4 regions of the Streptomyces sp. DSM 118878 genome follow, and region 3 is predicted to be linked to each of the others. Evidence: riboswitches for the same ligand, from Rfam matches in the RefSeq annotation. Region 3 holds a riboswitch; each other region holds the start of a gene.

Region 1 (4,202 bases), 1.8 Mb from region 3:
CCCGGTGATCGAGGCCGCCGTCGACGAGGAGCTCGCCCGCTTCGCCGCGGAGGGCCCCACCCCGGAGGAGATGGAACGCGCCCAGGCCCAGTTGGAGCGCGAGTGGCTCGACCGGCTCGGCACGGTCTCGGGGCGCGCGGACGAACTGTGCAGGTACGCCGTCCTCTTCGGTGACCCGCAGCTCGCCCTCACCGCCGTCGGGCGTGTCCTCGACGTCACCGCCGAGGAGGTCCAGGAGGTCGCCAAGGCCCGCCTGCGGCCCGACAACCGCGCGGTGCTCGTGTACGAGCCCGTGGCCGCCGAAGGAGCCGAGGAGACGGCCGCCGACGGGACCGAAGAGACCGCCGCCGGCGAGACCGACCAGGAAGAGGAGGCGGCGAAGTGACGGAGGCCGCGACCATGCAGTTCCACCCGCAGCCACAGCCCGGCACGGCCAAGCCGTGGGCCTTTCCCGCGCCCGAGCGCGGCGCCCTGCCCAACGGCCTGACGGTGCTGCGCTGCAACCGCCCCGGCCAGCAGGTCGTCGCGGTGGAGGTCCACCTGGAGGCCCCGCTGGAGGCCGAGCCGAAGGGCCTCGACGGCGTCGCCACGATCATGGCGAGGGCCTTCAACGAGGGCACGGACAAGCACTCCGCGGAGGAGTTCGCTGCCGAGCTCGACCGCTGCGGCGCCTCCATGGACGCGCACGCCGACCACCCCGGCGTCCGCGTCTCCCTCGAAGTGCCCGTCTCCCGCCTCCCGAAGGCGCTCGGGCTGCTCTCCGACGCCCTGCGCGCCCCCGCCTTCGCGGACAGCGAGATCGAGCGCCTCGTACGCAACCGGCTCGACGAGATCCCGCACGAGGCGGCCAACCCGGCGCGCCGCGCCGCCAAGGAGCTCTCCAAGCAGCTCTTCCCGGCCGGTTCGCGCATGTCGCGGCCGCGCCAGGGCACCGAGGAGACGGTCACCGCCATCGACTCGGCGGCGGTGCGCGCCTTCTACGAGAAGCACGTCCGTCCGGCGGCGGCCACCCTGGTGATCGTCGGCGACCTGGAGGGCACCGACCTGGACGCGATCCTCGCGGACACCGTCGGCACCTGGACGGGCAGCACGGCGGAGCCGCGCCCCGTACCGGCCGTGACCGCCGACGACACCGGCCGCGTGGTCATCGTCGACCGTCCCGGAGCGGTCCAGACGCAGCTCCTGATCGGCCGCATCGGCCCGGACCGGCACGACCGCGTCTGGCCGGCCCAGGTCCTCGGCACGTACTGCCTCGGCGGCACCCTCACCTCCCGTCTGGACCGGGTCCTGCGGGAGGAGAAGGGCTACACCTACGGAGTGCGCTCCTTCGCCCAGGTCCTGCGCTCCGCCCCGGACGGCACGGGCGCCGCGATGCTCGCCATCAGCGGATCGGTCGACACGGAGTCCACGGGGCCCGCGCTCGACGACCTCTGGAAGGTGCTGCGCACGCTCGCCGCGGAGGGCCTGACCGACGCCGAGCGCGACGTGGCGGTGCAGAACCTGGTGGGCGTCGCCCCGCTCAAGTACGAGATGGCGTCCTCCGTGGCGGCCACGCTCGCCGACCAGGTCGAGCAGAACCTCCCGGACGACTTCCAGGCGCGGCTCTACCGGCAGTTGGCCGCCACCGGCACCGTGGAGGCCACCGCGGCCGTCGTGAGCGCCTTCCCGGAGGACCACCTGGTGACGATCCTCGTGGGTGACGCCGCGCGCATCGAGGAGCCCGTCAGGGCCCTCGGCATCGGCGACGTGAGCGTCGTCCCCGGCTGAGCGACAGGCCGCCTGACGGGCAGCCGACAGCCAGCAAGTCACGACATATGAGGACCCCGGTGACCCAAACGGTCACCGGGGTCCTCATATGTCCGAATTACTACGGAGGTTGCCTGTCTGCCGTGTGGCGTGCGCTACAAAAGAGGCGTTCTGTTTGTCGTTCGAAAGACGTCGCGTTTAGCGTCGGTCCGGCTGTTCGTCACGCAGTACGCCGCAGCCGCGGCACCGGACAGTCATCGCCGAGTCCCCGTACGGCGCGAGCCAGGGGAGCCGGGGACCCACATGTCCCCTGGGGTGAATCGGGAACCTTGCCGCGAGGTGAGGGGCTCGTAGGAGACCTTCCTGCTCCGAACCCGTCAGCTAACCCGGTAGGCGAGAGGGAAGGAAAGGATCAGCCGCTTCATGGCGTTCACCCGTGCCACCGGGAAGCACCGTCGTCCGAGCCGCCTCACGCGCACCACGGCGAATGCCGCGGGCGTCGCCGCGCTCACCACCACCGGTGTCATCGGAGGCCTGGCAGCTCCCGCGCTCGCCGCCGCCGACGACGCGGCCATCGAGCACACCGGACTCACCCAGGCGATCTCCGTCGGCGACACGCTCGCCGAGGGCATCGACGCGCAGGCCGCCGCCCAGCGCCACGCCGCCGAGGAAGCCGCCGCCGCCAAGAAGGCCGAAGAGGCCGCCAAGAAGAAGGCCGCGGAGGAGAAGCGCAAGGCCGAGGCCGAGGCCAAGGCGAAGGCCGAGGCGAAGGCCAAGAAGGAGCGCGAGGCGAAGGAGCGCGCCGCCCGCGAGGCCGAGCGCAAGCGCCTGAACACCTACGTCTCCCCGATCTCCGGTTCCTACGTCTCCACGGGCTACCAGACCGGCGGGGCCATGTGGTCCTCCGGCAGCCACACCGGCGTCGACTTCCACGCCTCGTCCGGCACCCCGGTCCACGCGGTCGGCTCCGGCACCGTCGTCGAGGCCGGCTGGGGCGGTGCCTACGGCAACAACGTGGTCATCAAGATGAACGACGGCACGTACACCCAGTACGGCCACCTGTCCTCCCTCGGCGTCACCGTCGGCCAGGCGGTCACCCCGGGCCAGCAGATAGGCCTCTCCGGCTCCACGGGCAACTCCAGCGGCCCGCACCTGCACTTCGAGGCCCGCTCCGGCGAGGAGTACGGCTCGGACATCGACCCCGTCGCGTACCTCCGCGCGCACGGCGTCAACGTCTGACCGACGCCACTGACGTCGTACCGAAAGCCCCGGCTCACGAAGAGCCGGGGCTTTCGGCGTCTGGACTTTCGGTGTCCGGGCTTTCGGAGTCTGGCCAAAAGATATCCATGAATTCCGTCCCCCCTTCGGAAAACGCGTCGTCCTGCAATAGAGTCACGGAAAGAGCGTCAATCGACCGCGTCGCGCGGGGATCAAGGCGGAGGACCGGTCATGCGCATTCCCGCGCACTCTGTATGCACGGCGATACGGGACGACATCATTTCCGGCGTCCATGAAAGAGGCGGCCGGCTCACCGAGGACCTCCTCGCGCGCCGCTACGGCGTCTCCCGCGTCCCCGTGCGCGAGGCCCTGCGCACCCTGGAGGCCGAGGGGTTCGTCGTCAGGCGCAGGCACGCGGGCGCGTGTGTCGCCGAGCCCACGGAGCAGGAGGCCGCCGACCTCCTGGAGGTCCGCCTGCTGCTCGAACCGCTGGCCGCGGCGCGCGCGGCACGGCGCCGCACCGACGCCCACCTCAAGGTCCTGCGCGGTCTCGTCAGGGTGGGCCAGGAGCGCCGCAGGAGGGGCCAGGGGGAGGATCTGGGCTCGCTGGGCGGCTGGTTCCACGAGACGCTCGCCCAGGCGTCCGGCAATCCAGGGCTGATCGCGCTGCTCACCCAGCTCCGGCAGAAGACGGCCTGGATGTACGTCGTCGAGCCCTCCGCCGCGCCGGACGAGGCCTGGGCCGAGCACGCGGCGATCGTCGACGCGATCTCCCGCGGGGACGCGGAACGGGCCAGGGCGCTCACCGCGGCGCACGTGGAGCGCGCGACGTCCGCGTACAGGCCGCGGCCCGCCGGGCGCGCCCCTCGCGTGAGGGATCCGCAACGTGCCGTAAACACGGCGAGCCTTTTGAATTAACGCGGGCGCCGTATACAGAAGTGCAGAAGTGGCAGAAGTGCGGCTCGTCCGTTTTACCGCGCACGCGCATTTCGCATCGCCCAGGGAATTCCGTAGTGCCGTATCCGTATCCGTATCCGTATCCGTATCCGCATACGCCGAAGGGCCCACCCCGCATCAGGGTGGACCCTCCGGTCGGTGCTGCTCGGTTCAGACCGTCTCCGGGAGCTCCTCAAGGCCCTCGGCGACGAGCTTGGCCAGACGGTCGAGAGCGGCGTCCGCGCCCTCGGCGTCGGAGGCGAGGGTGATCTCCTCGCCGCCCTGGGCGCCCAGGCCGAGCA
Region 2 (4,202 bases), 520 kb from region 3:
GGCTCGTCACGAAGGCGTTCACGCCGCGCCGCGTGGCGGAGTTCGCCCCGCGGGTGCAGGAGCTGACGGACGCCCTCATCGACGCGATTCTCGACAAGGACGGCGAGGGCGGCGAGGAAGGAGAGGTCGGCAAGGACGGCCAGGAGAAGGGGGTGGCCGATCTCATCCACGAGTTCGCCTTCCCGCTCCCCATCTACGCCATCTGCGACCTGCTCGGCGTCCCCCGCGAGGACCAGGACGACTTCCGCGACTGGGCGGGCATGATGATCCGTCACGGCGGCGGCCCGAGGGGCGGCGTGGCCCGGTCGGTGAAGAAGATGCGCGGCTATCTCGCCGAGCTGATCCACCGCAAGCGCCTCGACCCGGGCGACGACCTCATCTCCGGCCTGATCCGCGCCTCCGACCACGGCGAGCACCTCACGGAGAACGAGGCCGCCGCCATGGCCTTCATCCTGCTCTTCGCCGGTTTCGAGACCACCGTCAACCTCATCGGCAACGGCGTGTACGCCCTGCTGACCCACCCCGAACAGCGCGAACGCCTACAGAAGGCGCTGGCCGACGGCGACACCGGGCTCCTGGAGACCGGCGTCGAGGAACTCCTGCGCTTCGACGGTCCCGTGGAGCTCGCCACCTGGCGGTTCGCCACCGAGGAGCTGTCCATCGGCGGGCAGCGCATCGCCGCGGGCGACCCCGTCCTCGTCGTCCTCGCGGCCGCCGACCGCGACCCCGAGCGGTTCGAACACCCGGACACCCTGGACCTCTCGCGCCGCGACAACCAGCACCTCGGCTACGGCCACGGAATCCACTACTGCCTGGGCGCGCCGCTCGCCCGTCTGGAGGGCAGAACCGCTCTCGCGACGCTGCTGCGGCGCCTTCCTGACCTGCAACTGGCGGTCGATCCGACGGATTTGCGGTGGCGTGGCGGGCTGATCATGCGCGGGCTGCGGACGCTGCCGGTGGAGTTCACATCCGCACAGGGGCGGGCCGGGAACTGACGGGGCGTCACGATTGTGACTTTCACGTGATCTCCGCTGCATCGACTTGTGACAAGCGTTCGACTGCGGCTACGTTCACGTCGACTCGGGCACCCCGTTGCCCGGTCGCCGCACAAGTCTCCCGAAAGGCAACCGCATGCTCTCCGGCAATGGTCGTCACCGACGCCCCCGCCAGGCCCCGGCCCTCATCGTCGCGGCAGGAGTCACCGGATCCGCCATCGCCATCCCGCTCCTCGGAGCGACCAGCGCGAGCGCCGCTCCCACGGTGACGTGGGACAAGCTCGCCGAGTGCGAGAGCGGCGGCGCGTGGAGCGCCAACCCTGGCAACGGTTACTACGGAGGGCTCCAGCTCTCCCAGGAGACCTGGGAGGCCAACGGTGGCCTCACCTACGCGCCCAGCGCCGACCAGGCCTCCAAGTCCCAGCAGATAGCCGTGGCCGAGCGCGTCCTGAACGGCCAGGGCCCCGAGGCGTGGCCGAGCTGCGCCCCGATCGCCGGCCTCACGGACGACGGCGCCGCGGCCGACGTGGACCCGGGCGACCCGATCATCCCCGAGCCCTCGGGTTCGGCCGGCTCCGGCACGTCCGGTTCCGGGGACTCGGAGAAGCCGGAGAGGTCGGAGAAGTCGGAGAAGAAGGAGGACTCCGAGAAGACGGGGGACTCCGAGAAGAAGGACGAGTCGTCCGACGAGGCGTCAGGGAGCGGAGACAAGCCCTCCGACGACGCGAGCGACACGCCGGACTCCGACTCCGGTTCCGACCAGGGGAAGGATCGCGACAAGTCCGGCAAGAAGGACAGCAAGGACAGCGAGGGCAGCAAGGACGGCAAGGGCGACGAGGCGGAGCCCGACGGCAAGGCGGAGAAGGGCGCGTCGGACGGCTCGGACGAGTCCGCGGACGGCGAGAGCACTTCGCCCACGGGCAGGGACGAGGACTCCGCTTCCTCCGCGGGGCGGCACCGCGGCGGCAGCGCGCAGGAGAGCGGTTCGGGCGCCGACGGGAGCCCCTCCGGCGACCGTTCGGGCCGGCACGCCTCGCGCGGCGGCGAGCGGACGGACAAGCCGGCCGACGGGACGTACAAGGTCCGCTCCGGCGACAACCTCTCGGCGATCGCCGACGACCACGGTGTGGACGGCGGTTGGTCCAAGCTCTACACCAAGAACAAGAAGACCGTCGGGGATGACCCGGACCTCATTCTCCCCGGTCAGAGCCTCGTTTTGGGCGAAAAATAGGGGTACTTGACGATGCGTCGGCGGGGTACTTCGCGTCGAATGCCCGCTTTGGCGCGAGTGAGAGATGGGTCTCAGAAGCCCTGATCGTCTTTGAAATTCGGGTGGTCCCCTGTCTACGGTCGTGACCGCTCGCCATTGGTGGGCCCCGCCGGTCGGTACGCCGAATCCTGCCAACGGCCGGACGGGAACAATCGTCGCTTCGAGCGCCGTAGGCAGGAGCGGGGGACCCAAGGTAAGTGCCGGGCCCGGAAGTTCGGCTCCGAACAGGAGCGGGACGTACGGACCGGCTAGGGGTGGAGCCGCACTCGGGAGAGTGCGGCCGGGCAACTTCACTGGCCCGAACCCGACAGCTCACCTCGCAGGCGTCGGTGAGGGGATCAACTCATGCTGTTTTCCAGCAAGGGCAAGCACCGCCGTCCGTCCAAGGCCACCCGTGTCGTCACGCTCGCCGGTGTCACCGGTGCCGCCGTGGCCGCCCCGCTGATGGCCGCCGGTTCGGCCTCGGCCGCCACGACCTCGGAGTGGGACGCGGTCGCCCAGTGCGAGTCGGGCGGCAACTGGTCCATCAACACCGGCAACGGTTACCAGGGCGGCCTCCAGTTCTCGCCGTCCACCTGGGCCGCGTACGGCGGCACCAAGTACGCGTCCAGCGCCGACAAGGCCTCCAAGGCCCAGCAGATCGAGATCGCCGAGAAGGTCCTCGCGGGCCAGGGCAAGGGTGCCTGGCCGAGCTGTGGTGTCGGCCTCTCCAACGCCTCCGGTGGTGGCGGCGGCCAGCAGCAGGCCCCGCAGCAGCAGACCAAGCCGAAGCCGCAGCAGACGCAGCAGCAGGCCGCCCCGCAGCAGCAGCAGGCCCCGCAGCAGCAGGCCGCGCCGAAGCCGCAGCCGGCGCCGCAGACCCAGACCAAGAAGACCGTCGAGACCCCGACCGGCAAGACGGTCGAGAAGGGCGACGGCGAGTACAAGGTCAAGACGGGCGACACCCTGTCGAAGATCGCCGAGTCGCACGACGTCAAGGGCGGCTGGCAGAAGGTCTACAAGCTCAACGGCGACATCATCGACAACGCCGACTTCATCTACCCGGGCCAGCAGCTCCACCTGAGCTGACCGGCGCGGTCACGGCCGTGCCTCGGCGGACGCACGGCCGTCCCCCCCGTCCCCACGGGCTCCCCGCCCCGGTGCGCGTATCCCCCGTACGCACCGGGGCGGGGCCATGTCCGCTCCCGGCCTCCGACTGTCCGCCCCCGGCCGTCCGCCCCCGTTGTTCGCCTTCAGCGAGCTACCGGCCGGTAGGAACGCGGGCTTCCGTCCCGTTTCCCCGGTATTTGGGCGCTCGGGCGTCCCACGGGGCGGGCGGTCGGCTGGCCGAAGGCTCCGGGCCGGTTAGGCTCAGGAGACGCAGGGCCGAAGCGGCCCCGCGTAAACGCGTCACATCCCAGAAGGAGATGCTCGTGCCGTCCATCGACGTCGTCGTAGCCCGGGAAATCCTGGACTCCCGAGGCAACCCCACGGTCGAGGTCGAGGTCGGCCTCGACGACGGCAGCACGGGTCGTGCCGCCGTCCCGTCCGGTGCCTCCACCGGAGCCTTCGAGGCCATCGAACTCCGTGACGGTGACCCCAACCGTTACCAGGGCAAGGGCGTGGAGAAGGCCGTCCTCGCCGTCATCGAGCAGATCGGCCCGGAGCTCGTCGGCTACGACGCCACCGAGCAGCGGCTGATCGACCAGGCCATGTTCGACCTGGACGCCACCGACAACAAGGGCTCGCTCGGCGCCAACGCCATCCTCGGCGTCTCGCTCGCCGTCGCGCACGCCGCGTCCGAGGCCAGCGATCTGCCGCTCTTCCGCTACCTCGGCGGTCCGAACGCGCACCTGCTGCCCGTCCCGATGATGAACATCCTGAACGGTGGGTCGCACGCCGACTCCAACGTCGACATCCAGGAGTTCATGATCGCCCCGATCGGCGCGGAGTCCTTC
Region 3 (4,202 bases):
GTGGCGATCGAGCGGCTCCTGGAGTTCGGCGACGTCGACGTCATCGTCGAGCTGGACGACGACGGGCTTCTCGTCGACCGAGACGTGTTCCGCGGGGTGCGGGACCTCTTCGCCGCCGATCCGCGCCTCGGCATCGTCGGCTTCCGCATCGCCGACGAGACGGGCGAGACCCAGCGCCGCCACATCCCCCGTCTGCGCGCCACCGACCCGATGCGCCGGGGCCTGGTCACCGCCTTCCTCGGCGGTGGGCACGCCTTCTCCGCGGAGATGCTGCGGCAGACCGGCACCTGGCCCGCCCAGTTCTTCTTCGGCCACGAGGAGACCGACCTCGCCTGGCGGGCCGTCGACGCCGGCTGGAAGATCCTCTACGAGCCCGCGCTGCTCCTGCGGCACCCCGCGACCTCGCCGGCCCGGCACGCCGTCTACTTCCGCAACACCGCCCGCAACCGCGTCTGGCTGGTCCGGCGGCGCCTTCCCCTGCCGCTGATCCCCGTACACCTGGGCATCTGGACCCTCCTCACCGTCGCGCGTACCCGCTCCCTGCCGGGGCTGCGCGCGTGGGCGGGCGGCTTCGTCGAGGGCGTGCGGGAGCCCTGTGGGGAGCGCAGGCCCATGCGCTGGCGCACGGTGTGGCGGCTCACGCGCCTCGGCCGGCCGCCCGTCGTGTGACGGCCCGCAAGTGGTTCGGAGCACCCCTTCGGATGGCGTAGAGTTGGGTTTAACGACGCGGGGTGGAGCAGCTCGGTAGCTCGCTGGGCTCATAACCCAGAGGTCGCAGGTTCAAATCCTGTCCCCGCTACTGAAACTCAGGGCCGGGAAGCTTTTCAGCTTCCCGGCCCTGAGTGTTTTCCGGCTCCGGCCGTCGGGCGGGCGTCCACGGGTGCCCGACCGCCGGACGGGCGCCCGTGGGGGCGCTTCCGTCACCCGGTCGGCCCACACCAGGTCGCACCCGCACCGCGTTGCGGGAAGCCTGGGTAGGTGCAGCGCGGTGATGGGCGCGGAGTCGGCGGGAGACGAGCGGTGGGGCAGCGAGGAGGGACCGACGGGTCCGGCCGTGGGAACCGCCGCGGGCGGCGCCTGGGCGGCCGCACAGCCACCCCCCACGAGCGGACCTTCGTCCGGGCCCTGCCCTTCCTGCTGCTCATCGTCGGCATCGCGTACGACGTCTCGACCCCGACCGAGTTCAGCGCGACCCCCCTCTACACGGCGGCACCCCTGATCGCCGCCCCCTTCTACTCGCTGCTCAACACCGTCCTGACCGGCGCGGCCGCCTCCGCCGCGGTCGCCCTGCTGCACTACGGCAACCATGCCGTCGGCCACGTCGAGTCCATCACCGAACTGCTCACCGTGGTGACCGTCGCCGTCTTCGCCGTCGTCATCAACCGCGTCGTGCGCCGAGGCAACGACCGGCTCGCCACCGCCCGCTCCATCGCCGAGACCGCCCAGCGCGCCGTCCTGCCGGAGCCGGACGCCCGCATCGGTGGCCTCGACATCGCGGCGCGGTACGAGGCGGCGCAGGCCGACGCGTTCATCGGCGGCGATCTGTACGCCGTGCAGGACACCTCGCACGGGGTGCGGCTCATCGTGGGGGACGTGCGCGGCAAGGGCATGGGCGCGGTCGCGGCCGTCGCCGTCGTCATCGGCGCGTTCCGCGAGGCCGCCGAGCAGGAGGCCACCCTGGAGGCGGTGGTGCAGCGCCTGGAGCGGGCGCTCGCGCGGGAGGGCACCCGGCGGGACGGGCTCGACGCCTTCGAGGGGTTCACCACGGCCGTCCTCGCGGAGATCGGGCACGGCGACAGCCACGTACGCCTGATCAACCGGGGGCACCCGGAGCCGCTGCTGCTGCGCGGGGACGGGCGGCTGTGCGTGCTCTCGCCGACCGACCCCGCGCTGCCGCTCGGCATGGGCTCGCTGGGGTCCTGGCCGGACCGGGCGGACGAGACGGAGTTCCCGCCGGGCGCGATGCTGCTCTTCTACACGGACGGCCTCTCGGAGGCGCGGAACGGGACCGGGGAGTTCTACGACCCCGCGACCCGGCTCGGCGGGCGGGTCTTCCCGGGGCGCCGGGGCCCGCAGACGCTCCTTGCCACGCTCACGCAGGAGGTGCGGTGGCACACCGGGGGCGGCGCGACGGACGACCTGGCGCTGCTCGCGGTGCGGCGGCCCGCCGCGGACGACCCCGATGTCACGGCGGGTGACTGAACTGCACCCCTCTGCATAACAACTGACGTACTGTCATGTGGAGGGTAGGTTCCGGTTCGGCCGCACGGCCGGGCGACTCGCCCCGTTCGCGGCCCCCGTGTCCCCATACGTACGGCCGGGTCGTACCCCGGAGGCGTTAAGAATCAACAGGAACAGCTTGGAATACGGGCCCGCTGTCTATTAACGTTCGATAACGCAGCGCGGTCGTCCCAGCCGTCACTAGAGGCGGCTCCGTGCGCACACGCCTAATCCCGCAAGGGAGCCGGGGAACCACCTACTTGGGGTGAATCGGGCATCTGTGCATCCGTGCCAGGTGTTCGTAGGAGACCTTCCTGCTCCGAACCCGTCAGCTAACCCGGTAGGCGAGAAGGAAGGAAAGGAGTGCGCCCCAGTGGCGTCCAACCGGCCTGCCCCAGAAGCCGCGTACGTTCCGAATGACCCCGATTTCGGTGGGTACGACGAGCAGACCTGGGAGGAGTGGAATCCCACCGAGGAGTCCGTCCGTCCCGTCCGCGGCAGGCACCGTGTGCACAAGAAGGGCGGCGGCGGCCTCGCCCGCAGCTCCACCGTTCTGGGCGTCGGCGTCATCGCCGCCGTCGGCGCGGGAGGCATCGCCACCGCGCAGGACGGCAAGCCGCCGGTCTCCATATCGATGCCCGACCTGGGCGCCGTCACCGACTCGCTGCCGGAGGCCAAGTCCCTTCCCGGCGTCGGCTCCCTGATCTCCGACGACTCCGCCGACTCCGGCTCCGGCTCCGCGGTGGACGCCGCCACCGCCGCGGCCCCGCTCACCGCCGCCGGTGTCAGCTCCGCCGACGCCCAGCAGGGCACCACCGACGCGGGCGAGGCTCTGCGCGCCCGCATCATGCGGCAGGCCGAGAACCAGCAGAGCCAGGCCGACGACGCGGTGCGGACCGCGGCCGAGGGCGCCGCCGTCAAGAAGGCCGCCGAGGAGGCCGCCGCCCAGCAGAAGGCGGCCGAGCAGAAGATCGAGGCCAAGGCCGCCGCGAAGAAGAAGAAGGAGGAGGAGGCCCGCAAGGCCAAGGCCGAGGCCGAACGCCTGGCCAAGCTCGCCAAGAGCTTCGCGATCCCCACCTCCTCGTACACCCTGACCTCGCACTTCGGCGACTCCGGTTCCATGTGGTCCTCCGGGCAGCACACCGGCCTCGACTTCGCCGCGCCGACGGGTACGCCGCTCAAGGCCGTGCACACCGGCACCGTCAAGGAGGCCGGCTGGGCCGGGGCCTACGGCTACCGCACGGTCCTTGAGCTCGATGACGGCACCGAGATCTGGTACTGCCACCAGTCCTCGATGAACGTCAGCGCCGGGCAGAAGGTCAGCACCGGCGACGTCATCGGCCGCGTCGGCGCGACCGGCAACGTGACGGGGCCGCACCTCCACATGGAGGTCCACACCGCGGCCGGCGCCAACATCGACCCGCTCGCCTGGCTTCAGGGCAAGGGCCTCAGCCTCTGACGCCTCTGACTCCGGTGGTCCTGGCGCCAACCCCCCGGCGCCAGGGCCGCCGGTCCCGAGTAGGGCCCCCGGATACACCGGGGGTCATGGAATTCCGTTTCCGCCGCGGTCGTTGAGGAACGCATGACTTCTCTTCGTACGCTTGGCTCTTCCGACCTTGAGGTCTTCCCGCTCGCCCTCGGCGGCAACGTCTTCGGCTGGACCGCCGACCGGACGGCGTCCTTCGCCGTCCTCGACGCCTACACCGCGGCGGGCGGCAACTTCATCGACACCGCCGACTCCTACTCGGCCTGGGCGGAGGGGAATCGGGGCGGCGAGTCGGAGACCCTGATCGGCGAATGGCTGGCGAGCCGCGGCAACCGCGCCGACGTCGTCATCGCCACCAAGGTCGGCGGGCACCCCGACCGCAAGGGCCTCGCCGCGAGCACCATCAAGGCCGCCGCCGAGGAGTCACTGCGCCGCCTGGGCACCGACTACATCGACCTGTACTACACCCACTACGACGACCCCTCGGTCCCCGTAG
Region 4 (4,202 bases), 990 kb from region 3:
TCTCTTCGAGGAAGCGCGAAGGCGGGTTGTAGGAGGGCTGGCCCCAGGCGCTGCGCAACGAAGAGCGCGTGAGGTACAGCCGCTCCCGCGCGCGTGTGATGCCCACGTAGGCCAGTCGGCGCTCCTCCTCCAGCTCCTTGACCTGGCCGAGGGAGCGCATGTGCGGGAAGACGCCGTCCTCCATGCCGGTCAGGAACACCACGGGGAACTCCAGGCCCTTGGCGGTGTGGAGCGTCATCAAGGTGATGACTCCGGAGCCGTCGTCCTCCTCATCCGGAATCTGGTCCGAGTCGGCGACGAGCGCGACACGCTCCAGGAAGTCGGAGAGCGATCCGGCCGGCGCGGCCCCCGCCTCGTCCTCTCCCGCAGCGCTTTCTCCGGCATCGCCCTGTCCGGCCTGGCCTTCCGCCGCCGCGCCTTCCGCCGCCGCGCCTTCTCCCGCCACGGCTTCCGCCGCCTCGGCATCGGCGGCCCGTACCTCTTCCCGCTGGGCGTTCTCCTGCTCGAACTCCAACGCCACGGCGGCGAGCTCCTGGAGGTTCTCGATGCGGGTCTCGTCCTGCGGGTCCGTCGAGGCCTGCAACTCGGCGAGATAGCCCGTGCGTTCGAGCACGGCCTCCAGGATGACGGCCGGGCCCGCGCCCGACTCGACCACGGTCCGCAGCTCCTCCATGAGCGTGTTGAACCGCTTGACGGCGTTCGTGGAGCGGGCCGCCATTCCGTACGCCTCGTCGACGCGGCGCAGCGCCTGCGGGAACGAGATCTTCTCGCGCTGCGAGAGCGCGTCGATCATCGCCTCGGCGCGGTCGCCGATGCCCCTCTTGGGTACGTTGAGGATGCGCCGCAGCGGGACTGCGTCCTCGGGATTGGCGAGAACGCGCAGGTAGGCCAGCACATCGCGGACCTCCTTGCGCTCGTAGAAGCGGACGCCGCCGACGACCTTGTAGGGCAGGCCGACGCGGATGAAGATCTCTTCGAAGACACGGGACTGCGCGTTCGTCCGGTAGAAGATCGCGACGTCGCCGGCCTTCGCGTCACCCGCGTCCGTGAGGCGGTCGATCTCGTCGGCGACGAACTGCGCCTCGTCGTGCTCGGTGTCCGCCACGTAACCGGTGATGCGCGCGCCCGCGCCCTGGTTGGTCCAGAGGTTCTTCGGGCGGCGGCTCTCGTTCCGCTCGATGACCGCGTTGGCGGCGGTCAGGATCGTTTGCGTGGAGCGGTAGTTCTGCTCCAGGAGGATCGTCGTCGCGTCGGTGTAGTCCTCCTCGAACTGGAGGATGTTGCGGATGGTCGCGCCGCGGAAGGCGTAGATCGACTGGTCCGCGTCACCCACCACGCACAGCTCGGCCGGGTCGTCCCCCTCGCCACCGGAGGGGCCGACCAGCTCACGCACGAGGGCGTACTGCGCGTGGTTCGTGTCCTGGTACTCGTCGACCATGACGTGGCGGAAGCGGCGGCGGTAGTGCTCGGCGACGTCCGGGAAGGCGCGCAGGAGGTTGACCGTCGTCATGATCAGGTCGTCGAAGTCCAGCGCGTTCGCCTCGCGCAGACGTGACTGGTACATGGCATAGGCCTGGGCGAGGGTCTTCTCGAAGCCGTCGGCGGCCTTGCTCGCGAAGTCGTCCTCGTCGATCAGCTCGTTCTTGAGGTTGGAGATCTTGGCGCTGAACGACTTCGGCGGGAACTTCTTGGGGTCGAGGTCGAGGTCGCGGCAGACCAGGGCCATCAAGCGCTTGGAGTCCGCCGCGTCGTAGATCGAGAAGGAGGACGTGAAGCCCAGCTTCTTGTACTCGCGACGCAGGATGCGGACGCAGGCGCTGTGGAACGTCGACACCCACATCGCGTTGGCCCGGGGCCCCACGAGCTGCTCGACGCGCTCCTTCATCTCGCCCGCGGCCTTGTTCGTGAAGGTGATCGCGAGGATCTGGCCGGGGTGCACACCGCGCGCGGCGAGGAGGTACGCGATGCGGTGGGTCAGCACACGGGTCTTGCCGGAACCGGCGCCGGCGACGATGAGCAGCGGGGAACCCGCGTGCACGACGGCCGCGCGCTGGTTCTCGTTCAGCCCCTCGAGCAGCGCCGCCGGGTCGATCACCGGGCGCGGGGCACCGTCCCGGTAGTGCGTGTCCCGGGTCATGGGCACGTCGAACTTCCCGTCGAACAAGTCGTCCGGAACGGGCTCCGGAGCGCTGTCCTCGGGCGGGGGCGGGGGTTCTTCGTCCGTGGCCCGGGAGGGCTGCAGGTCCGCCAGGAAGCTGTCGTCAAAGAGGCTGCTCATCGCCTCCCGAGTCTAGGCGGACCCACTGACAACCCGCGCCGGGTTCCGCCGACCCGCCCTCTCCGCTCGCAGCGCGTCCACGACCGATCACCGTCTGCCATCGCACCGCGAGGCCACGCTCGGGGCCTCGTAAAGTCACGAAAATGTATCGGGCATATCGAACATCAACCTTCACAGGCGTCACACAAGTTGGCTAGCGTGCTGCCCGGGCCACTCGTATTCCCACCGGCGAACCCCGCCGGGAACGCGCGGCCCCCGCCGAGTCCGACATGTTCGGAGCCGGGGACCCACCGAGAACTTGGGGTGAATCGGTCCCGTACGCAGTACGGAACCGTAGGGCAACCTTCCGGACCACCCGCCCGAACCCGACAGCTAACCCGGTAGGCGGCCTACGGAAGGAGTCGCCTCCCTTGGCGTCGCACCGCAAGCCGCGGACCCGGTCAGCCGGAATTCGCACCGCCCCCGCCGTCGGCATCACCACGGCCGCCCTCACCTCCGTGGCGCTCCTCTCCCAGAGTGCCCAGGCGGCGCCGTCGGCGCCCGCGAGGCCCAGCCTGGAAGAGATCCAGAAGAAGGTCGACGACCTCTACCACCAGGCGGGCGTGGCCACCCAGAAGTACAACTCGGCCAAGGAGAAGACCGAGAAGCAGCGCAAGAAGGTCGACCGCGTCCTGGACGATGTGGCCAAGCGCACGGACGAGCTGAACGAAGCGCGTCAGGAGCTCGGCTCCTTCGCCGCCGCGCAGTACCGCACCGGAGGCGTCTCGGAGACGGCCACCATGCTGCTGGCCGACGACCCGCAGGGCTATTTCGACCAGAACCACCTGGCGGACCGGCTGACCACGCGGCAGAAGAAGGCCGTCGACGACTACGAGACGCAGCGAGCCGCGGCGACGAAGCAGCGCACGAAGGCGGCGAAGGGCCTGGAGACGCTGACCGACTCGCGGGACGACCTGCGGACCAGCAAGCGGACCGTCCAGAAGAAGCTGGGCGAGGCACGCGAGCTGCTCTCGGAGCTGACCTCCGAGGAGAAGGCGCGGCTCGCGGCGATCGAGCGCAAGAAGGAGCAGGCGGCCAAGCGCAAGGCCGAGGAGCTGGCCCGCGAGCAGGCCGCCGAGGCGGAGCGCAAGCGCGAGGCCGAGGCCGAGGAGGCGGCGCGGAAGGAGAAGGAGCGAGAGCAGGAGCGGGAGCAGGAGGACGACCAGGGCTCGGGCACGGGTTCCGGCACCGGCTCGGATGCGGGTTCCGGCACCGGTTCGAGCTCGGGCTCCGGCTCCGGCTCCGGGAACACGGACGGCAGCTACGCCACCAAGGCCGCGAAGGTCATCGACTTCGCCGAGGCCCAGATAGGCAAGCCCTACGTATGGGGCGCCACGGGCCCCGACTCCTACGACTGCTCCGGGCTCACCCAGGACGCCTGGAAGGCCGCCGGGATCTCACTGCCGCGCACCACGTGGGACCAGGTCAAGGTCGGCACGACGGTGAAGACGGCGGACGCGAAACCGGGTGACCTGGTCTTCTTCTACGACGACATCAGCCACGTAGGGATCTACATCGGCGGCGGCAAGATGATCCACGCCCCGAAGCCGGGCGCGAACGTCCGCGTCGAGTCGATCTACTACATGCCGATCCACAGCGTGGTGCGCCCGGCGTGACCTACCCGGAGTGACTACGGAAATCGCCGCCTACGCGCGCGTGGCCCGCATCCCCGAGAGGATGCGGGCCACGCGCGCGTAGGCGGGGTCAATGCGACCCATCAGGTCCACAGCACGGCGATGAAGATGTTCGCCGTGGTCAGCAGGCCCACCGCGCCGAACACACCCTTGTCGATCTTTTCCTCGTCACGCTTCACGTAGACCAACGCGAGGATCACGATCAGCACGGCCATCTTGATGCCGATCTTGAGGTTGTTGACCGCGTTGTC

Evidence for each region. A riboswitch is a leader RNA that binds a small molecule or an ion and turns the genes downstream of it on or off. The one in region 3 is predicted to bind cyclic di-AMP.
Region 1: another riboswitch for cyclic di-AMP. It lies ahead of ACRAKF_RS28740 (M23 family metallopeptidase); the one in region 3 lies ahead of ACRAKF_RS21015 (M23 family metallopeptidase).
Region 2: another riboswitch for cyclic di-AMP. It lies ahead of ACRAKF_RS23410 (transglycosylase family protein); the one in region 3 lies ahead of ACRAKF_RS21015 (M23 family metallopeptidase).
Region 4: another riboswitch for cyclic di-AMP. It lies ahead of ACRAKF_RS16350 (NlpC/P60 family protein); the one in region 3 lies ahead of ACRAKF_RS21015 (M23 family metallopeptidase).

The regions. Positions count from the first base shown of each region.
Region 1 is NZ_CP193622.1:6,474,751-6,478,952, forward strand. It holds gene ACRAKF_RS28730 (M16 family metallopeptidase) at 1-385, shown strand, start outside; gene ACRAKF_RS28735 (M16 family metallopeptidase) at 382-1,767, shown strand; cyclic di-AMP (ydaO/yuaA leader) riboswitch at 1,995-2,157, shown strand; gene ACRAKF_RS28740 (M23 family metallopeptidase) at 2,170-2,985, shown strand; gene ACRAKF_RS28745 (GntR family transcriptional regulator) at 3,196-3,882, shown strand; gene ACRAKF_RS28750 (HPr family phosphocarrier protein) at 4,072-4,202, opposite strand, start outside.
Region 2 is NZ_CP193622.1:5,237,312-5,241,513, forward strand. It holds gene ACRAKF_RS23400 (cytochrome P450 family protein) at 1-995, shown strand, start outside; gene ACRAKF_RS23405 (transglycosylase family protein) at 1,132-2,226, shown strand; cyclic di-AMP (ydaO/yuaA leader) riboswitch at 2,421-2,606, shown strand; gene ACRAKF_RS23410 (transglycosylase family protein) at 2,611-3,333, shown strand; gene eno (phosphopyruvate hydratase) at 3,678-4,202, shown strand, end outside.
Region 3 is NZ_CP193622.1:4,715,929-4,720,130, forward strand. It holds gene ACRAKF_RS21000 (glycosyltransferase family 2 protein) at 1-669, shown strand, start outside; tRNA gene ACRAKF_RS21005 (tRNA-Met) at 726-799, shown strand; gene ACRAKF_RS21010 (PP2C family protein-serine/threonine phosphatase) at 1,021-2,202, shown strand; cyclic di-AMP (ydaO/yuaA leader) riboswitch at 2,435-2,582, shown strand; gene ACRAKF_RS21015 (M23 family metallopeptidase) at 2,594-3,679, shown strand; gene ACRAKF_RS21020 (aldo/keto reductase) at 3,803-4,202, shown strand, end outside.
Region 4 is NZ_CP193622.1:3,727,235-3,731,436, forward strand. It holds gene ACRAKF_RS16345 (ATP-dependent DNA helicase) at 1-2,278, opposite strand, end outside; cyclic di-AMP (ydaO/yuaA leader) riboswitch at 2,525-2,681, shown strand; gene ACRAKF_RS16350 (NlpC/P60 family protein) at 2,689-3,933, shown strand; gene ACRAKF_RS16355 (hypothetical protein) at 4,035-4,202, opposite strand, start outside.